3 regions of the Streptomyces sp. NPDC004539 genome follow, and region 1 is predicted to be linked to each of the others. Evidence: riboswitches for the same ligand, from Rfam matches in the RefSeq annotation. Region 1 holds a riboswitch; each other region holds the start of a gene.

Region 1 (6,496 bases):
CGACGGGCGCCCAGTCGCCGAACACCCCGGCGGAGTGCAGGCGTTCGGGGGTGGCGGCGAGCTGGGGCGGGGCCGCGACGGCCTCGGCGAACGCGGCGAGCCGAGCGGCGTCCGGCGTCTTCTCCACGGCCCAGAAGGTGAGTTCACCGGTGCGGGCGATGCCGTAGGGGGTGCCGAAGCCGGGCTCGTAGTCCTCGTAGGTGATCTCCAGGCCGCCGTCCGACTGCTCGTCGTAGGTGTCCTGGCCCAACCCGTCGTGGTAGAAGCGGAGATCGAGGGGCTGGGCCTCCGGGGAGTAGAGCCAGAGGGTGATCTCGGCGGCGGTCGTGGCGGCGCCGCGTACGTCTAGCTGGGTGGGGTGGCGCTGCCAGAAGTCCCGCAGCCCGAAGGCGAGTCCGCCGCTCGCGCCGCCGACGTACCCGAATCCCCCCGCCCGTCCACCGGCGGCGGCCGGAATCCAGCCGTACCCGGCCTTGGTGCGCTTGCGGATCTGGTAGCCGTCGGCGGTGGGCTGGGTCAGCGTGTAGTCGCCCCATCGGGGGATGTAGGCGAGGCGGCTCGATACGCGGGTGTCCCAGGTCGCGAGGTCCGGGAGCTTCTCGCCGGCGATCTGCGCGGCCCGCACGGCGGCGCCGGGGTCTCGGCGCAGGCCGGTGATGCCCTGGACGGCCTCGGCGAAGAGGCCGCCGCCCGAGTCGGCGAACCGGACGTGCCGGTCGTAGGCGGCGTCGCGCAGCGGGACCGTGAAGCGCACCCCGAGACCGCGCAGGAAGTCGCCCTCGTCCCGGCCGGGTTCCTGCTCGCCGTCCCAGACGAAGGTGTGCACCAGCCGGAACGACTCCGCGCCCGCCGAGAACGCGAACCGCAGCGTGAACGGCAGCCAGCCCCGCCGGCCGTGCCGATGCCGCCCCTCGACCCGTACGACGGCCCGCACCGGCCCGTCCTGCTCCACCTCCACCTTCTCCACCCGCCCGGCGAACGCCTCCACATCGGCCCCGTCCCGCACACTCCCCTGCCGCAGCGCGACGAGCCGCCCGTCCCGCGCGACCTCGACCCCGCCCCGCCGCAGACTCCGTACGACCGTGTCGGCGCCCTTCTCCGCGAAGCGGGCCGTCAGGACGCCGGTCGAGACCTCGACGCCGCCCTTCGCCCGCCGGACCGTCACCCGGTGCCCGGGGGCGGCCGGGTTGCCGGCGGCGAGGAGGTAGCGGTCGGACCGGGGGGCGTCGGGGGCGATCGCGTGGGCCGTCCACTTGACCGAGCCGTCGGGCCAGTAGGCGGTGGGCCAGGACTGGACGGGGACGTCGGTGCCGTCGGCGGCCGTCAGCTTGAGGGGCTGTCCGGTTCTGTGCGTTCCGCGTGCCCAGGGGACGCCCCAGGTGGTGCCGGCGTGGGCGTCGGGGGTGCCCTCCAGCCAGTGGAGTTCGGTGGCGCTGTCGCCAGCCGCCGCGGCGGGGCGGGACAGGGCCCAGGAGAACGAGGTGGCGGCAGCCGCGACGGCGGCGCCCTTGATGACGGTACGTCGGCCGACGCCGGACACTGGACCTCCTGGAAAGCGCTTTCACGGGGACGGTGATCACTGTGTCCCCGGGTCTCCCCAGCTGTCGACGGATGCCACACGACCGCAACAGAACGATCATGATCGCGCAAGAACCCACAGCCGGCGCCCGACCAGGAACGCCCCGGAACGCTCCCGAACGCCCCGAAGGCCGGACCCGGGGATCGGGGGTCCGGCCTTCGGAGGCGTGTCAGGAAGTGCTCGGTGGCGTCAGACGGAGACTCCGTGCGAGCGGAGGTAGGCGAGCGGGTCGACGTCCGAGCCGTAGTCCGGCGTCGTGCGTATCTCGAAGTGCAGGTGCGGTCCGGTCACGTTGCCCGTGGAGCCGGAGTAGCCGATCTGCTGGCCCGCGCTGACGCTCTGGCCGGCCGAGACGTTGAGCGCCGACAGGTGCGCGTACTGCGCGTAGTAGCCGTCCGCGAGCTTGATGACGACCTGGTTGCCGTACGCGTTGGCCCAGCCCGCCGAGACGACCGTGCCCGCGCCGACGGACCGCAGGGTCGTGCCGCTCGGGACGACGAAGTCGACGCCCGTGTGGTAGCCGCTGGACCACATGCTGCCCGAGACCCGGTAGCCGGTGCCGACGACCGCGCCCCGGACGGGGAGGGTGAAGCCGGAGGAGGACGAGGCGCTCTCGGTGGTGGCCTTCGAGGAGGACGAACTCTTCGAGGAGGCCGAGGAGTCGGAGGATTCCTGCGCCTTCTGCGACGACCGCTGCGAGGACTGCGTGCCCGAGGACGACGAGCCGGACGACGAAGCCGAAGACGAACCGGCCGAGCTGGAGGAGGACGAACCGCTCTCCGCCCGCGCCGCCTTCGCGCCCAGCGACAGCCGCAGACCGGGGTGGATCAGCGACGGGTCGGAGCCGACGGCGTCCCGGTTGTCCTCGTAGAGCCGCTGCCAGCCCCCGGTGACGTTCTGCTCCTCGGCGATCTTCGAGAGGTAGTCGCCGGAGCGGACGGTGTAGGTGGTCGTCTTGCGGCTCGTGGACGCCGACGTGCGGGTCACCGGGGCGGCCTGGACGGCCTGTTCGGGGACGGACGTGGCGGCGGCGGCCGTGGCGGCCGACGTACCGGCGGAGGATGCCGTCTGGGCGTGCGCCCCGGTGGCCCCGATGAGCGGGAGCGCGAGCGCCGCGCCACCTGTTCCGGCGACGGCGAGCGACCGCGAGAAACGGGGCGGCTTCGGGCGGCGGTGCTTACCCCTGGCGGGCATGGAATTCCTCTCCTGCGCCTGCGAGGTGAGCTGTCGGGTGCGAGCAGGAGATGCCCGGCCGCACGGATGCGGCTTTACCCCTAGCCTCTTCCGGAAGACCGGAACAGGCGGTGATTCCTGTGGGTCCCCCGCTCCTGCCGTTTCACTGGTGGGTGGGTGCGGCTCCGGGCGGTGGCAGGATTCGGCGTCCGTCCGGATTGCTGGTGAACGTAGGCGACGCGGACACACGATCACAAGCAGAAGTTGCCTGTGAATTGCGTGCCTGTCGATTCGCCATGGGTTTTTCCGGTGACCGTACGTACGCGAACGACCCGCCCGTATGCCCGATCCCCCTTGAAAACCGCCCCTATTACGTGAACATGACGCGCGACGCAGGGTCAGGAATATGACCCTGCTCACACGACCGATTCACAGCTTTCCTTATTCCAGAGCGAGTTGGAATGAAGCCTGCGAATTCGGACAGAAACCTCAGATGCGACGCAGCCGGAATACCGCCGCATCCAGGTCACCCCGGAGCCCGGTCCGCAGCCCGTGGTGCAGCAGCACCGCACCTCGATGGATTTCACCCGTTTCACGGCATTCGTACGACGCCGTCGCGTCAAGTCCCCGCAGCCGTACCGCCGGTACGGGCTCCCCGTAGTGCTGGGACTGGAGCCAGGCGAGCACGACCGTCTCGTCCCCCCGGACGTACTGCACGGCGCTGAGGCCGCCCTCCGGGGCGCGCAGCCGGTAGAGGTCGCCGTGCTGGACGACGGGCCGGATCTCCTTGTAGAGCTCCACCCACTCGCGCGCCTCGGCGAGCTCCGCGTCGGTCCACTCGGAGAGGTCGCCGCCGACCCCGAGGACCCCGGCGAAGGAGCTGACGAACCGGAACTTCAGCGAGCTGACCCGGTGGTTGAGCTGGACGTTGGGGCTGTCGGTGACCCAGGCGGCCATCACGCGCGCGGGGTGGATCTGGCTGAAGCCGTGCTGGATGGCGAGCCGGTCCAGCGGGTCGGTGTTGTCGGAGGTCCACACCTGGTCGGTACGGCCGAGGATGCCGAGGTCGATCCGGCCGCCGCCGCCCGAGCAGGACTCGAAGGCGACACCGGGGTGCTTGGCGCGCAGCCGGTCCAGGAGCGCGTACAGCGCGCGCACGTGGTCGACCCACAGGCGCTGCGGGTAGGGGTCGCCGGGCCAGCCGGCGTCGGTGAAGCAGCGGTTGAAGTCCCACTTCACGTAGTCGATGGGGGCGCTGGACAGGAGGGTGTCGAGCCGCTCCCACAGGTACTCCTGGACGTCCTCGCGCGCGAGGTTGAGCATCAGCTGGTTGCGGAACTCGGTGCGCGTGCGGCCCTCCTGGAACTGCACCCAGTCGGGGTGGGCGCGGTAGAGGTCGCTGTCCGGGTTGACCATCTCGGGCTCGACCCAGATGCCGAACTGCATGCCGAGGCCGTGCACCCGGTCCGCGAGGGGCTTGAGGCCCTCCGGGAAGCGGTCGGGGTTGGGCGTCCAGTCGCCGAGGCCCGCGCGGTCGCTGGTGCGCGCCCCGAACCAGCCGTCGTCGACGACGAACAGCTCGACGCCGATGTCCGCCGCCCGGCGCGCGAGGACGAGCTGCTGCTCCTCGGAGATGTCGAAGGTGGTCGCCTCCCAGGAGTTGAACAGCACCGGGCGGTCCTGCTCGGCGTCCGGGATGACGTGCTCGCGCTGGTAGGCGTGCCAGGTGCGGCTGGCGCCGCCGAAGCCGCCGTCCGTCCACAGGGCGGCGAAGACGGGGGTCGTGAAGGAGTCGCCGTCGCCGAGGAGCAGGAGGCCGGAGTCGTCGTGTCCGGCGCCGCCGGTGATCTGCACGCGCGCGTCGGGGAGCTGGGCGACGGCGATCCGCCAGGAGCCGGACCAGCCGAGGGCGGCGGTGAAGACCTCGCCGCGCTCCTCGGTGGCGTCGGTGTCGAGGGCGACCCAGGGCAGGTGGGGGTGGCCGGTGTGGCCCCGGCGGCTGCCGATGATCTTCTCGCCGTAGGTGAGCTGTGCCCGCGTGAGGCGGGACTCGGCGGCCCAGCGGCCGTGCAGCTGGGACAGGCGCCAGCCCTCGCGGTGCGGGAGGGTCCAGGTCGCGGAGTCGGCGCGCAGCAGCTCCAGCGGCTCGGCCCCGTCGTTCCCGAGGACCGCCCAGCGCTCGACGACGTCCCCGCGCATCCGGTAGTGCAGGGCGACGGTCAGTCCGCCGTCCCGGAACGTGAGCCGGAGTTCGCCACCCTGCGCGTCGTACGCCTCGAAGGCCCACTCCGTGCCCCGGCGCCCGGGGGTGCGCACGGAGAGCGCCGGGCGCGTGAAGCGGGGGCCGCCCTCCACCGGGTACTCCTCGCGGCCGTCCAGCGCGGACTCGAAGGACGAGCCGTGCGGCAGCGGGACGGCGGCCAGCGCCTCGGCGTCGGCCAGGGCGATCGCCGGTCCCCAGTGGAGGTGCAGCAGTTCACCGCTCTCCGTGAGGTGGAGGGCGTAACTGCTCGTGGGGCCCGAAAGGAGCCACGTACGCCCGTTCTCAGCGGTTTCCAGCATCAGACCCTCACACGATCGAAAATCAGATAAAACACATACGAACACGTACGACCAGACGGCAACATCATCGGGGGTCGCCGGGCCCGCCTGCAACGCCTGTGGACAACTGCTTGGGTGTCACACCCATGTCGTATCGTCGACAGCGTGTCCCACCGGCCATTTCTGAGCCGCGCCGGCCCGGGACCGACTGGGAGGGAGACCCCGTGACGCAGCAGATCCCCTCGACCGAACCCGAGCTGGCAGGCGTCCGCAATTTCCGTGACGTGGGCGGCCTGCCGACGGCTGACGGGCGCCGGGTGCGCCACGGCGTGCTGTTCCGCAGCGGCCATCTGGCGCACGCGACCGAGGAGGACACCGCGTTCCTGGCCTCCCTGGGCCTGCACACGGTCTTCGACTTCCGCAACGCGGCGGACCAGAAGCTGGAGGGCCCGGACGTCGAACTGCCGGGCACGCGCAACGTCAACCTGCCGCTGTCGGACCCGGCGGACGGCGCGGAGTTCTGGAAGATGGTCCGCGACGGCGAGACCGAGCAGCTCCGCGAGATCCTCGGCGACGGCAGGGCGGCCGAGCGCATGATCACGTCGTACCGCACGATGATCGGGGCCCGCACCGCCGAGCACTCCCAGGTGCTGGCCGCCCTCGCCGACGACAGCGTGCCCGCCCTCATGCACTGCGCGGCGGGCAAGGACCGCGCGGGCCTGTCCATAGCCGTGACGCTCCTCGCGCTGGGCGTGGAGCGCGAGGCGATCGTCGCGGACTACCTGGAGTCGAACGCGACGCACCGCCGCTACCGGCTGCGCCGCTCGGACGGCTCCGCCCCGCCCGAGCGCTCCCCCGAGATCACCGAACTGCTCAGCCCCCTGTTCGAGGCCCGCGCGGAGTACCTCCAGGCGGCGTTCGACGCGATCGACGAGCGGTGGGGCTCGGTGGACGCGTATCTGGAGCAGGGCCTCGGGGTGACGCCGGAGCTGCGGGCGCGCCTGGAGGACCGCTTCCTGGAGTGAGCGCGCGGGCTACTGCTGCCGCGCCCCCATCTCGAAGAGGAACCAGAGGAACAGGCCGAGGACGTGCCCGCCGACGACGTAGACGAGCAGCCTGATCCACAGGGCGCGCGGGAAGCGTTCCTCACGGTTGTCGGTCATGGGGTCTCTCCAGGGGTGGGGCCCAGGCACAGGGCGGCCG
Region 2 (6,496 bases), on a different contig from region 1:
GGCGGCGAGTCCTCCCGCCTGTACAACCGCCTCGTACGGCGCGACCGCACCGCCGTCGCGGCCGGCTTCGGCCTGCTGAGGCTGGCCGGGGCGCCCTCCCTGGGCTGGCTGGACGTCAAGACGTCCGGGGACGTCGAGGTGCCCGTCATCGAGGCCGCCATCGACGAGGAGCTCGCCCGGTTCGCCGCGGAGGGCCCGACGGCCGAGGAGATGGAGCGCGCGCAGGCCCAGCTGGAGCGCGAGTGGCTGGACCGGCTCGGCACGGTCGCCGGCCGCGCGGACGAACTGTGCCGGTTCGCCGTCCTGTTCGGCGACGCGCAGCTCGCCCTCACGGCCGTGGGACGCGTGCTGGAGATCACCCCCGAGGAAGTCCAGGAGGTCGCCAAGGCGCGCCTGCGGCCCGACAACCGCGCGGTGCTCGTCTACGAGCCCAAGCACCCCGACACCGCCGAGGACGCGGACGTCCCCGGCGACCCCGCGCGCGAAGCGACCGTAGAGGCCGGCGACGACAACGAGGAGACGGCCAAGTGACCGAGCTCGCCACGATGGACTTCCACCCGCAGCCCCAGGCGGGCGAGGCCAAGCCCTGGGCGTTCCCCGCGCCCGAGCGCGCCACCCTCACCAACGGCCTGACGGTCCTGCGCTGCCACCGCCCCGGCCAGCAGGTCGTCGCCGTCGAGGTCCTCCTCGACGCGCCCCTGGACGCCGAGCCGACCGGCTTGGACGGCGTCGCGACGATCATGGCGCGGGCCTTCTCCGAGGGCACCGACCGGCACTCCGCCGAGGAGTTCGCCGCCGAGCTGGAGCGCGCGGGCGCCACGCTCGACGCGCACGCCGACCACCCCGGCGTCCGGCTCAGCCTGGAGGTCCCGGCCTCCCGGCTCGCCAAGGGCCTCGGACTGCTCGCCGACGCCCTGCGCGCGCCCGCGTTCGCCGAGGGCGAGGTCGAACGGCTGGTGCGCAACCGGCTCGACGAGATCCCGCACGAGCTGGCCAACCCCTCCCGGCGGGCCGCCAAGGAGCTCTCCAAGGAGCTGTTCCCGGCCGACGCGCGCATGTCGCGCCCGCGCCAGGGCACCGAGGAGACCGTCGAGAAGATCGACGCCGCCGCCGTCCGCGCCTTCTACGACCGGCACGTCCGCCCCGCGACGGCCACCGCGGTCGTCGTCGGCGACCTGAACGGCATCGACCTCGACGCCCTGCTCGCCGAGACCCTGGGCGCCTGGACGGGCTCCTCGGCGCAGTCCCGGCCGGTCCCGCCGATCACCGCCGACGACACCGGGCGCGTCGTCATCGTCGACCGGCCCGGCGCCGTCCAGACGCAGTTGCTGATCGGTCGGATCGGCGCCGACCGGCACGACCGCGTGTGGGCCGCCCAGGTGCTCGGTACGTACTGCCTCGGCGGCACCCTGACGTCCCGTCTGGACGCCGTCCTGCGAGAGGAGAAGGGCTACACCTACGGCGTGCGCGCCTTCGGGCAGGTCATGCGGTCCGCTCCGGACGGCTCCGGCGCCTCCATGCTGGCCATCAGCGGCTCCGTCGACACGCCCAACACCGGTCCCGCGCTCGCGGACCTGTGGACCGTCCTGCGCACGCTCGCCGCCGAGGGCCTCACGGACGCCGAGCGCGACTTCGCCGTGCAGAACCTCGTCGGTGTGGCGCCGCTCAAGTACGAGACCGCCGCGGCCGTCGCCGGGACCCTCGCCGACCAGGTCGAGCAGTTCCTCCCGGACGACTTCCAGGCGACCCTCTACCGCCGGCTCGCCGCCACGGGGACCGTCGAGGCGACCGCCGCCGCCGTCAACGCCTTCCCGGTCGACCGCCTCGTCACGATCCTCGTGGGTGACGCGAAGGAGATCCGGGAGCCGGTCGAGGCCCTCGGGATCGGCCCGGTGCGGGTCGTGACGGCCGAGTAGGAGCCGACAGCCGACGGGCACGCGCGCGTGGGGGACGCCGGATGTCAGGCGTCCCCCACGCGCGCGTTCACCGTTCGCACAGCGACACCGCATCCGAACGCGCGTTCCCGGTGATGACCGTTTTAGTCCGGAGCGTTCGCCTCTGCCCTGTGGTGTGCGCTACAAAAACCCCTGTGCGTTTGGGAATCGACGGCGGCCCCTCTAGCGTCGTCCGGGCTGTTCGTCGGGCAGTACGCCGCACACCGCGGCACCGGACAGCGATCGCCGAGTCCCCGTACGGCGCGAGCCAGGGGAGCCGGGGACCCACCCAGTCCCTGGGGTGAATCGGGCGCGTGCGCCCGTAGGAGACCTTCCTGCTCCGAACCCGTCAGCTAACCCGGTAGGCGAGAGGGAAGGAAAGGACGAACACGACCTCATGGCGTTCACCTGCGCCACCGGCAAGCGCCGCAAGGCGGGCCGGATGCAGCGTACGACCGCCCGCGCGGCGGGCATAGCGGCGCTCACGACCTCGGCGCTGGCCGCCGGCTCTCCCCCCGAACCGACCGCCGCGAACGCCGCTCCGGCCATGGACGACACCGTCACCGTGCGCCTGGACACCGTCGCCGCGCACGCCGACGACCACGCGGCCGTGCAGGAACAGGCCGTCCAGCGGGCCGCCGCCCGCGCGCGGACCGAGGCGGTGCGCGCCCAGGCCGCCGAGGACGCCCGGGCCGCGCGCCTGGCCGAGGCCCGGGCCGCGCGGGAGGCCGAACGCGCCCGCCTGAACGCCTTCGTCGCCCCGGTCACCGGCTCCTACGTCTCCACCGGCTACCGCAGTGGCGGCTCCCTGTGGTCCTCCGGCAGCCACACGGGCATCGACTTCCACGCCGCGACCGGCACCCCGGTGCACGCCGTCGGGCTCGGCACCGTCGTCGAGGCCGGCTGGGGCGGCGCCTACGGCAACCAGGTCGTCGTCCGGATGAACGACGGGACCTACACGCAGTACGGCCACCTGTCGTCGATCTCCGTCTCCGTGGGGCAGACGGTCACCCCGGGGGAGCGGATCGGCCTCTCCGGTGCCACGGGCAACGTGACCGGCCCGCACCTGCACTTCGAGGCCCGGACGACGCCGGAGTACGGCTCCGACATCGACCCGGTCGCCTATCTGCGCGCGCACGGCGTCGGCGTCTGACGCGCGAGATCGTCCAGCCCCGGCCCCCTCGGCCGGGGCTTTCGACGTTTCGGACGCACTTCTGTCCAAAAAATATCCATGGATTCCGGCCCGCCATCGGAAATTCCGGCGCATTGCAATAGAGTCACGGAACACACGTCGATCGGCTGCGTTCGACGGCGTTTCACGGGGATTAAGGCGGAGGTCGGTCATGCGTATTCCGGCGCACTCGGTGTGCACGGCCATCCGGGACGACATCGTCTCGGGTGTCTACGAGCGCGGCAGCCGTCTCACCGAGGAACTCCTCGCGCGCCGGTACGGCGTCAGCCGCGTCCCCGTCCGTGAGGCGCTGCGCACGCTGGAGGCCGAGGGGTTCGTCGTGACCCGCCGGCACGCGGGCGCGTGCGTGGCCGAGCCGACCGAGCAGGAGGCCGCCGACCTGCTGGAGATGCGGCTGCTGCTGGAGCCCCTCGGCGCCGCGCGGGCCGCCCAGCGGCGCACCGAGGCCCATCTGAAGGTGCTGCGCGGACTCGTCAGGCTGGGCCAGGAGCGGGCCAGGAGGGGTAACAGCGAGGATCTGCGCTCCCTGGGCGGCTGGTTCCACGAGACGCTCGCCCAGGCGTGCGGAAGCCACGCCCTGACCTCGACGCTGACCCAGCTGCGCCACAAGATCGCCTGGATGTACGCCGTGGAGCCGTCGGTCGCCCCCGTCGACTCCTGGGCCGAGCACGGCGCGATCGTCGACGCCGTCGCGCGCGGCGACGCCGAACGCGCGCGGGCGGTCACCGCCCTGCACACCGAGCGCTCCACCGCCGCCCACCGGCTGCGCTTCGCCGGCGCCGACCGTGTGAGGACTTCGCAACACGCCGTAAACATGACCGGCCTGCGGCATTAACACGGGCGCCGTATACAAAGAACAGGTAATTATCCGAGGGCTATTTCCGCTGCCCTTTTCCGGAGTGCGCCGTGAATTTCCCGGTGCGCGCCTTCCGTGTGCGCCCGCGCGCCCCGCGGTCCTTATGCCGGGCAATTCATTCCGAGGTGCCCGGAAACGACGGAGCCGCGCCACCTGGAAAGGGTGACGCGGCTCGGTACGCGCGCGTGGAGCGTCGTCAGACGGTCTCGGGGAGCTCGTCGAGACCCTCGGAGACCAGCTTGGCCAGCCGGTCGAGGGCGGCGTCCGCGCCCTCGGCGTCGGAGGCCAGGACGACCTCCTCGCCGCCCTTGGCGCCGAGGCCGAGGACGCCCAGCATGGAGCCCGCGTTGACGGGGGTGCCGCCCGCCTTGGCGATCGTGACCGGTACGCCGGTGGCCGTGGCGGATCGGACGAAGAGGGAGGCGGGGCGGGCGTGAAGGCCCTCCGCCCAGCCGATGGTGACGCGGCGCTCAGCCATGTGATGCTGCCCTTCGGTGTTCAGGGTTGTCTAGACCAGTTTTCCACACGTGAAGCGTTCCCGGAGGAGCCACGACGGCGTCCCCGGGACGGCCGTCCGGACCGCGGCCTCGGTCCGGTTCGTGCCGTCTTCCGTCCCCCAGACTGCCTCGCGCCGTTGTCGGACGCGAGCCGTACGCTGGGCCCCATGCAGAGCGCGCAGGAGCGGCACGAGTACCCCGCCCACTGGGAAGCCGACGTGGTGCTGCGCGACGGCGGCACCGCGCGCGTGCGGCCCATCACCGCCGACGACGCCGAGCGCCTGGTCAGCTTCTACGAGCAGGTGTCGGACGAGTCGAAGTACTACCGCTTCTTCGCGCCCTACCCGCGCCTGTCCGCGAAGGACGTCCACCGCTTCACGCACCACGACTTCGTGGACCGGGTGGGACTCGCCGCCACCGTCGGAGGCGAGTTCATCGCCACCGTACGCTATGACCGCATCGGTCCCGACGGCCTGCCCGCGACCGGCCCCGCCGACGAGGCGGAGGTCGCCTTCCTCGTCCAGGACGCCCACCAGGGCCGCGGCGTCGCCTCCGCCCTCCTGGAGCACATCGCCGCCGTCGCGCGCGAGCGCGGCATCCGCCGCTTCGCCGCCGAGGTGCTCCCCGCCAACTCCAAGATGATCAAGGTCTTCACCGACGCCGGCTACACCCAGAAGCGCAGCTTCGAGGACGGCGTCGTCCGCCTGGAGTTCGGCCTCGAACCCACCGAACGCTCCCTCGCCGTCCAGCGCGCCCGCGAACAGCGCGCCGAGGCCCGCTCCGTACGACGCCTCCTCGCGCCCGGCTCCGTCGTGGTCGTCGGCGCCGGACGCGCCCCCGGTGGCGTCGGCCGCGCGGTCCTCGCCAACCTCCGCGCGGCCGGCTTCACCGGCGCCCTGCACGCCGTCAACAAGGCCCTCCCGGACGGCGTCGAGGAGCTCGACGGCGTCCCGGCCCACCGCTCCGTGCGCGACATCGACGGCCCCGTCGACCTCGCGGTGATCGCCGTCCCGGCGGACGCCGTGCCCGAGGTCGTCGCCGAATGCGGGGAGCACGGCGTCCAGGGACTCGTCGTCGTCTCCGCCGGGTACGCCGAGAGCGGCCCCGACGGGCGCGAGCGCCAGCGCGAACTCGTCCGCCACGCACGCGCGTACGGCATGCGCATCGTCGGCCCCAACGCCTTCGGGGTCATCAACACCGCCCCGGACGTCCGGCTCAACGCCTCCCTCGCCCCCGAGACGCCCCGGCCCGGCCGCATCGGCCTGTTCGCCCAGTCCGGCGCGATCGGCGTCGCCCTGCTCTCCCGGCTGCACCGCCGGGGCGGCGGCGTCACGGGCGTCACCGGAGTGTCGACGTTCGTCTCCTCCGGCAACCGCGCGGACGTCTCCGGCAACGACGTCCTTCAGTACTGGTACGACGACCCCGACACCGACGTCGTCCTCATGTACCTGGAGTCCATAGGCAACCCCCGCAAGTTCACCCGCCTCGCCCGGCGCACGGCCGCGGCGAAACCCCTCGTCGTCGTCCAGGGCGCCGGATCGGCCCCCCAGGGACACGCGGTCCGCGCGACGCGGCTGCCCCACGCGACGGTCTCCGCGCTCCTGCGCCAGGCCGGCGTGATCAGGGTCGCCACCATCACCGAACTCGTCGACACCGGCCTCCTGCTCGCCCGCCAGCCCCTTCCCGCCGGCCCGCGCGTGGCGATCCTCGGCAACTCCGAGTCCCTGGGGCTGCTCACCTACGACGCCTGCCTCTCCGAGGGACTGCGCCCCCTGCCGCCCCTCGACCTCACGACCGGCGCATCCCCGGCGGACTTCCGCCGCGCCCTCACACGCGCGCTGGGCGACGACACGTGCGACGCCGTCGTCGTCACCGCCATCCCCGCGATCGGCGAGGGCTCCGCGGACGACGCCGAACTCGCCGAGGCGCTGCGCTCGGCCGCCGCGGAGGTCCCGGCCAAGCCGGTGCTCGTCGTCCATGTGGAACTCGGGGGGCTGGCGGAGGCGTTGTCGGCGGC
Region 3 (6,496 bases), on a different contig from region 1:
TCGGCGTCGACGCTGTAACCGTCGTTGAAGCGCAGCGGCACCCGGACGCGGGAGCGCTGCGTGGCGGCGGGGAAGTCGGACATGCGGGTCTCCGGGGGCCGGGGCGGGCGGGGGCTCACGAGCGCACGCGGGCGCTCAAGAACCCAAGGGCTCAAGAACGAGCCGTCTGTTTCAGATTTGAAGCAGATGCTCGGTTCCCGACCCTACTCCTCGTTTTAAAGTTGAAGCAACTGGTTTTGATGTACGTCACGTACCGCCGTCGCACCCCGACCCCGACGACCTCCGCCGCCACGGCACGTCCTCCCCGCCCCCCTGCTGCCCTTCGAGCCCCTCGGCGATCCGCCGGCTGATCTCCTCCAACTGCCCCACCTGCTCCGGCGTGAGCTGGTCGAACACCGCCGAGCGGACCGTCTCGACGTGGCCCGGCGCGATCCGCTCCAGGACCGACAGCCCCTCCTCGGTGAGCGCGGCGATGCTCCCCCGCTTGTCCCACCGGCACTGCTCGCGCCGGACCAGGCCGTCCTTTTCCAGCCGAGTCACCGCATACGTCAGCCGGCTGCGCGTGATCTTCGTACGCTCGGCGAGGTCGGTCATCCGCAGCCGGTGCTCGGGCGTGTCGGAGAGGTTCGCCAGGATCGAGTAGTAGAGGTGCGGCATGCCGGCGTCCTGCTGGAGCTGCCGGTCGAGCGCGTCCTCCAGCAGGAACAGCGCGGAGACGTACGAGCGCCACGCGCGCATCTCGTCGGGATTGAGCCAGCGGGTCGTCATACGACCAGTGTAGGTTTGTTTCAAACTTGAACCAAGCGCCCGCTCCACCAGCCCCAAGCGCCCGCTACACCAACCCCGAGCGCCCGCCTCGCCCGACCCCAGCGTCCGCCTCACCCGTTCCCGCCCGCCCTCCCGGAGGAGACCGCACCGATGCCCTACCCGTACGTCCTCCTCTCCGCCGCCGTCTCCCTCGACGGCTACCTCGACGACACGAGCCCCGACCGCCTGCTCCTCTCCAGCCCCGCCGACTTCGACCGGGTCGACGAGGTGCGCGCCTCCTCCGACGCGATCCTCATCGGCGCCGGCACCATCCGCGCCGACAACCCCCGCCTCCTCGTCAACTCCCCCGACCGCCGCGCCGCCCGCCTCGCCGAGGGCCGCCCCGAGTACCCCCTCAAGGTCACGGTCACCGCCTCCGGCGACCTCGACCCCGACGCCCACTTCTGGCACACGGGCGGGGAGAAGATCGTCTATACGACGGACCCGGGCGCCCGGCGGGTCACGGAACTCGGGATCGCCGCCGGCGTCGTACCCCTCGGGCCGGAGCTGGACTGGCACCGGCTGCTCGGTGATCTGTACGGGCGCGGGGTGCGGCGGCTGATGGTCGAGGGGGGCGGGACGATCCACACGCAGCTCCTGCGGGCGGGGCTGGCGGACGAACTCCAGCTCGTGCTGGCCCCGTTGTTCGTCGGCGACCCGAAGGCGCCCCGGCTCTTCGGGCCCGGCGCGTACCAGGAGGGGCGCCTCACCCTCGTCGGCACCCGGCGGATCGAGGACGTCGTCCTCATGACCTACCGCCCCGCCGTCACCCCCGCCGACCACCACTGGCTCGCCCTCGCCTGCGACCTCGCCGCGCAGTGTCCGCCCTCGGAGACGGCGTTCAGCGTCGGCGCGGTGATCGTCGCCGAGGACGGCACGGAACTGGCCCGCGGACACTCCCGCGAGGGCGGCGACCCCGTCGTCCACGCGGAGGAGGCGGCGCTGGCGAAGCTGGCGGCGGGGGACACGAGGCTCGCGACGGCGACGGTGTACTCCAGCCTGGAGCCGTGCGCGCGGCGGGCGTCGCGGCCGGCGCCCTGCGCTCGGCTGATCCTGGACGCCGGGGTGCGCAGGGTCGTCACGGCGTGGATCGAGCCGGACACGTTCGTCCAGGACGCGGACGGCAACGGGTTGTTGAGGGACGCCGGGGTGGAGGTGGTCCTGCTGGAGGAGTACGAGGGGAGGGCGAAGGCGCCGAACGCGCATCTGGTCTGAGCTGACCCACCCGGCCCACCCCGACCTGCGCCCCACCCACCCACAGGTGACGCTGCCCGTATGAGGTCAGCAAAACCCGTACTCGCCGCCGCCCTGCTCCTGGCCCTGGCCGCCTGCTCGGCGAACCCCTCCGACACCCGCCAGATGGCCCGAGCCCTCCCCCCGGACGCCTCCTTCACGCATCCGGGGGTCCTGGTGAACAAGACCCAGCTCGACGTCGCCCGGGAGAACGTGCACGCGGGCAAGCAGCCCTGGCTGCGCGCCTACCTGGACATGCGGGACAGCAAGTACGGCTCGTACAAGTACCGCCCGGAGCCCTACGAGAGCGTCGACTGCCCCGGCGGCGACCAGCCGAACCGCCCCGCGCACGGCTGTGTGCAGGAGCGGCAGGACGCGATCGCCGCGTACACCCAGGCCCTCCTGTTCAGCGTGACCGGCAAGCGGCAGCACGCGGTCAAGGCGCGGGAGATCATGGACGCCTGGTCGGCGAAGATCAGACGGCACACGGAGGACGACGCCGGCCTCCAGACCGCGTGGGCGGGCTCGACCTGGACCCGGGCCGCGGAGATCGTCCGGCACACCCCCGGCGCCGGCTGGCCGCAGGACAGGGTCGCCCGCTTCGAGGGCATGCTGAGGAACGCGTACCTGCCGGCCGTCACCCGGGAGGTCCCGGACTACAACGGCAACTGGGACCTCGCGATGACGGACGCGGCGATCGGCATCGGCGTCTTCACGAACGACCACCGCGTCTTCGACCGCGCGCTGACCCGCTTCCGCGCCCGCGTCCCCGCCTACTTCTACCTGGAGAAGGACGGCAGAATCCCGATCGCCCCGGCCCGCGCGGGCCTCGACGACCCGGCGAAACTCACCAAGTACTGGTTCGGGCAGACGACGTTCAAGGACGGCGTCTCCCAGGAGACGTGCCGCAACTTCAAGCACGCCGGCTACTCGTTGGCCGCCGCCTCGCACATCGCGGAGACCGCCTGGCACCAGGGCGTCGACCTGTACGGCGAGGTCAAGGACCGGCTGAAGGCGGCGGCCGAACTGCACGCCCGCTACCAGGAGGGCGAGAAGGCTCCGGCGTGGCTGTGCGGCGGGAAGGTCGACCGGAACATGGGGCCCGACCTGGAGGTCCTGGTCAACCACCTGGAGGGCCGGCTCGGCGAGTCCGTCCCGGCGGCCCACCGGCTCGTCGCCCGGCACCGGCCCGCCGGCACGGACGACCTGTTCGTGGCCTGGGAGACCCTGACGCACGCGGGCAACCCGGGGGTCTAGCCGAACCGGTTTGGAGATCCGCCCGGCGTCTGCCTATAGTTATCTCAACGGCGCGGGGTGGAGCAGCTCGGTAGCTCGCTGGGCTCATAACCCAGAGGTCGCAGGTTCAAATCCTGTCCCCGCTACTGAAAAAGGACCGGAATCCTGGAAACAGGGTTCCGGTCCTTTGTTTGTCCTGGATGACCCGATGATCGTCACTCTGTGTATCGCGGTGTTCTCCCCAGCCACCCAACTCGCCCGTTTTTCCCCACCGTTGACCCGAAAATTCCAGGCCAGAAATGTTTGTCGATCAAGAGGAACGGCTTGGAAACGGGCCCCCGGGTCGATTAACGTTCGATAACGCAGCACGGTTGTCGCAGCCGTCACAAGAGACGGCTCCGTGCGCACGCGCCGAATCCCGCGAGGGAACCGGGGAACCACCACCTTGGGGTGAATCACGCGGACGCCCCCGCTCACGAGCGGGCGGTTTACGCGCGTAGGAGACCTTCCCGCTCCGAACCCGTCAGCTAACCCGGTAGGCGGCGGAAGGAAAGGAGTGCGCCCGCGTGGCGAACCCGACTGCCCCAGAAGCCCCCGCCCAGCCGACCTTCGGGTTCGGCAGCTACCGCGCCGAGGATGAGGGCCCCTGGGAGGAGTGGAACCCCACCGCGGACTCCGTCCCGGCCAAGGGCAAGCACCGGGTCGCCAAGCAGCGCACCGGTGGCGGCGGCTTCGCCCGCAGCTCCACCGTCCTCGGCGTCGGCGTCATAGCCGCCGTCAGCGCGGGCGGCATGGCCAGCGCCAACACGGGCAACGCGCCCGTCTCCATCAACGTCGCCGACATCCCCGGCGTCGGCTCCCTCGTCTCGAACGACAGCGACCAGGCGCCGGAACCCGCGCCGATCAGCAACATCGTCGCCGAGGCCGGCCAGGAGTCCTCCGACGCGGCCGAGGCGCTGCGCAGCCGGATCATCGCGCAGGCCGAGTCCCAGCAGACACAGGCCGACCAGCAGGCGAAGGTCGCCGCCCAGCGGGCCGAGGCCCAGGCCGCGGCGCAGGCGGCGAAGGCCGCGCAGGCCAACGTCGAAGAGGCCAAGGAGCAGGCCGACGAGGCCGCGAAGGAGAAGGCGGAGCAGGCGCGGCTCGCCGAGCTCGCCAAGCAGTACACGCTGCCGACCTCGTCGTACACCATCACCTCGACGTTCGGTCAGGCCGGGGCGCTGTGGTCGTCCGGGTACCACACCGGGCTCGACTTCGCGGCGCCCACGGGCACGCTCATCAAGGCCGTCCACAGCGGGACCATCACGGAGGCCGGGTACGCCGGGTCCTACGGCTACCGCACCATCCTCACCCTGGATGACGGCACCGAGGTCTGGTACGCCCACCAGTCGTCCATCAGCGTCAGTGTCGGCCAGAAGGTCGGTACGGGTGACATCATCGGGCGCGTCGGGGCGACGGGGAACGTGACCGGGGCGCACCTGCACCTGGAGATCCACCCCAACGGCTCGGCGAGCGGCATCGACCCGGCGGCGTGGCTGCGCGGCAACGGGCTCAACCCCTGACCCGATCTTTGCGACACCGGCGGAATTCGCGGGTCCGGAGCCGACGTTGACGTAGAGCATGACTACTCTGCGCCCGCTCGGCTCCTCCGACCTCGAAGTCTTCCCTCTCTCCCTCGGCGGCAACGTCTTCGGCTGGACCGCCGACGAGGCGACATCGTTCGCCGTTCTCGACGCGTACGCCGCGGCCGGCGGGAACTTCGTCGACACCGCCGACTCCTACTCCGCCTGGATCGAGGGGAACAGCGGCGGCGAGTCCGAGACGATCATCGGCAAGTGGGTGGCGTCCCGGGGCAACCGGGACGACGTCGTCATCGCGACGAAGGTCAGCCAGCACCCCGAGTTCAAGGGCCTGTCCGCCGACAACATCAAGGCGGCGGCGGAGGCTTCCCTCAAGCGCCTCGGCACCGACCACATCGACCTCTACTACACGCACTTCGACCAGCCCGACACCCCGGTCGAGGAGATCGTCGGCGCGCTCGACGAGCTGGTGAAGGCGGGCAAGGTCCGGCACATCGCCGCCTCCAACATCTCCGCCGCGCGCCTGCGCGAGTCGCTGGAGTTCTCCGACCGCGAGGGCCTCGCCCGGTACGTCGCGATCCAGCCGCACTACAACCTGGTCTCCCGCGACACGTACGAGGGTGAGCTCCAGGCCGTCGTCTCCCAGGCGGGTCTCGCCGCCGTCCCGTACTTCGCCCTCGCGTCCGGCTTCCTCACGGGCAAGTACCGGCCGGGTACGGCCGTGGCGGGCGCCCGCGCCGCCGCCGGTGCCGGGAAGCACCTCGACACCGATCGGGGCGTGAAGGTGCTGGCCGCGCTCGACGAGGTCGCCGCCGCGCACGACGCCGAGGTCGCGACGGTCGCGCTGGCGTGGCTCGCGGCGCAGCCGACGGTGGCCGCGCCGATCGCTTCCGCCCGGGTCGTCGAGCAGCTTCCCGCGCTGCTGGCGCTGGGGGACCTGACGCTGACGGAGGCGGAGGTGCGCCGGCTCACGGAGGCTTCGGCGTAGCCCTGGGCCATGAGCAGGGGGCAGGTTTCCGGCGGTGGGGTGTGACGGCCCCGCCGCCGGTTCTTTCTTTCCTCGGCTTCCTCGGCTTCCTCGGCTTCCTCGGCTTCCTCAGGCCCGGTAGCCGCCGTACGGCGGGTAGGCGTAGGCCGGAGGGAACGGGGGGTGCCAGGTGTAGGGGGCGGGGGCGGGCGGGGTGGTGGCCCGGGCCCCGTGGTCGAGGGCGGGGCGGGTGGTCGCGCGGTGCGTCCACAGGGTGGTGAGGAGGTGCTGTTCGCGGGTGACGAAGTCCGCGGGGACGTTGCCCAGGCGCCCCTGGCGGCGCAGCTGCGCCAGCGCCGTCGCGGTCGACTCGTACTCCGCGAGGGTCTTCGCCGCCGGTTTGCCCAGGTAGTGGACGGCGTAGTCGCGGGCGATGCGGCGGGCCCGCATCGAGGAGAGGGCGAAGGGCTCGTACGGGGAGAGCCAGCCGGCGGCGACGTACGCGGGGAGTTCCTCGCGGAGCTGGCGCAGCTCGCGCTGGCGGGTCCAGACGACGAGCCAGATGAGCAGGCCGAACACCGGGACCATGAAGACGCCGTACACGACGAAGAAGCCGAGCGGGCCGAAGTGCCCGGAGCCGTTCCACAGGGAGTGCATGCCCATCGCGAGGAGC

What was found. Region 1 has a riboswitch for cyclic di-AMP ahead of ABZX85_RS08000 (LysM peptidoglycan-binding domain-containing M23 family metallopeptidase). Riboswitches for the same ligand answer to the same signal wherever they lie in the genome.
Region 2: it holds a riboswitch for cyclic di-AMP, as region 1 does, so the genes downstream of both, ABZX85_RS04295 (M23 family metallopeptidase) here and ABZX85_RS08000 (LysM peptidoglycan-binding domain-containing M23 family metallopeptidase) in region 1, are expected to answer to the same signal.
Region 3: it holds a riboswitch for cyclic di-AMP, as region 1 does, so the genes downstream of both, ABZX85_RS41950 (M23 family metallopeptidase) here and ABZX85_RS08000 (LysM peptidoglycan-binding domain-containing M23 family metallopeptidase) in region 1, are expected to answer to the same signal.

What each region holds. Positions count from the first base shown of each region.
Region 1 covers NZ_JBEXLS010000003.1:322,310-328,805, reverse strand. The annotation lists gene ABZX85_RS08005 (Tat pathway signal sequence domain protein) at 1-1,540, opposite strand, end outside; gene ABZX85_RS08000 (LysM peptidoglycan-binding domain-containing M23 family metallopeptidase) at 1,769-2,773, opposite strand; cyclic di-AMP (ydaO/yuaA leader) riboswitch at 2,776-2,970, opposite strand; gene ABZX85_RS07995 (alpha-galactosidase) at 3,242-5,314, opposite strand; gene ABZX85_RS07990 (tyrosine-protein phosphatase) at 5,518-6,318, shown strand; gene ABZX85_RS07985 (DUF6126 family protein) at 6,328-6,456, opposite strand; gene ABZX85_RS07980 (XRE family transcriptional regulator) at 6,453-6,496, opposite strand, start outside.
Region 2 covers NZ_JBEXLS010000002.1:130,535-137,030, forward strand. The annotation lists gene ABZX85_RS04285 (pitrilysin family protein) at 1-531, shown strand, start outside; gene ABZX85_RS04290 (pitrilysin family protein) at 528-1,916, shown strand; cyclic di-AMP (ydaO/yuaA leader) riboswitch at 2,169-2,317, shown strand; gene ABZX85_RS04295 (M23 family metallopeptidase) at 2,332-3,087, shown strand; gene ABZX85_RS04300 (GntR family transcriptional regulator) at 3,278-3,961, shown strand; gene ABZX85_RS04305 (HPr family phosphocarrier protein) at 4,179-4,460, opposite strand; gene ABZX85_RS04310 (GNAT family N-acetyltransferase) at 4,647-6,496, shown strand, end outside.
Region 3 covers NZ_JBEXLS010000030.1:104,431-110,926, forward strand. The annotation lists gene ribA (GTP cyclohydrolase II) at 1-83, opposite strand, end outside; gene ABZX85_RS41930 (MarR family transcriptional regulator) at 247-768, opposite strand; gene ABZX85_RS41935 (dihydrofolate reductase family protein) at 919-2,022, shown strand; gene ABZX85_RS41940 (alginate lyase family protein) at 2,167-3,297, shown strand; tRNA gene ABZX85_RS41945 (tRNA-Met) at 3,349-3,422, shown strand; cyclic di-AMP (ydaO/yuaA leader) riboswitch at 3,676-3,835, shown strand; gene ABZX85_RS41950 (M23 family metallopeptidase) at 3,843-4,838, shown strand; gene ABZX85_RS41955 (aldo/keto reductase) at 4,897-5,844, shown strand; gene ABZX85_RS41960 (PrsW family intramembrane metalloprotease) at 5,953-6,496, opposite strand, start outside.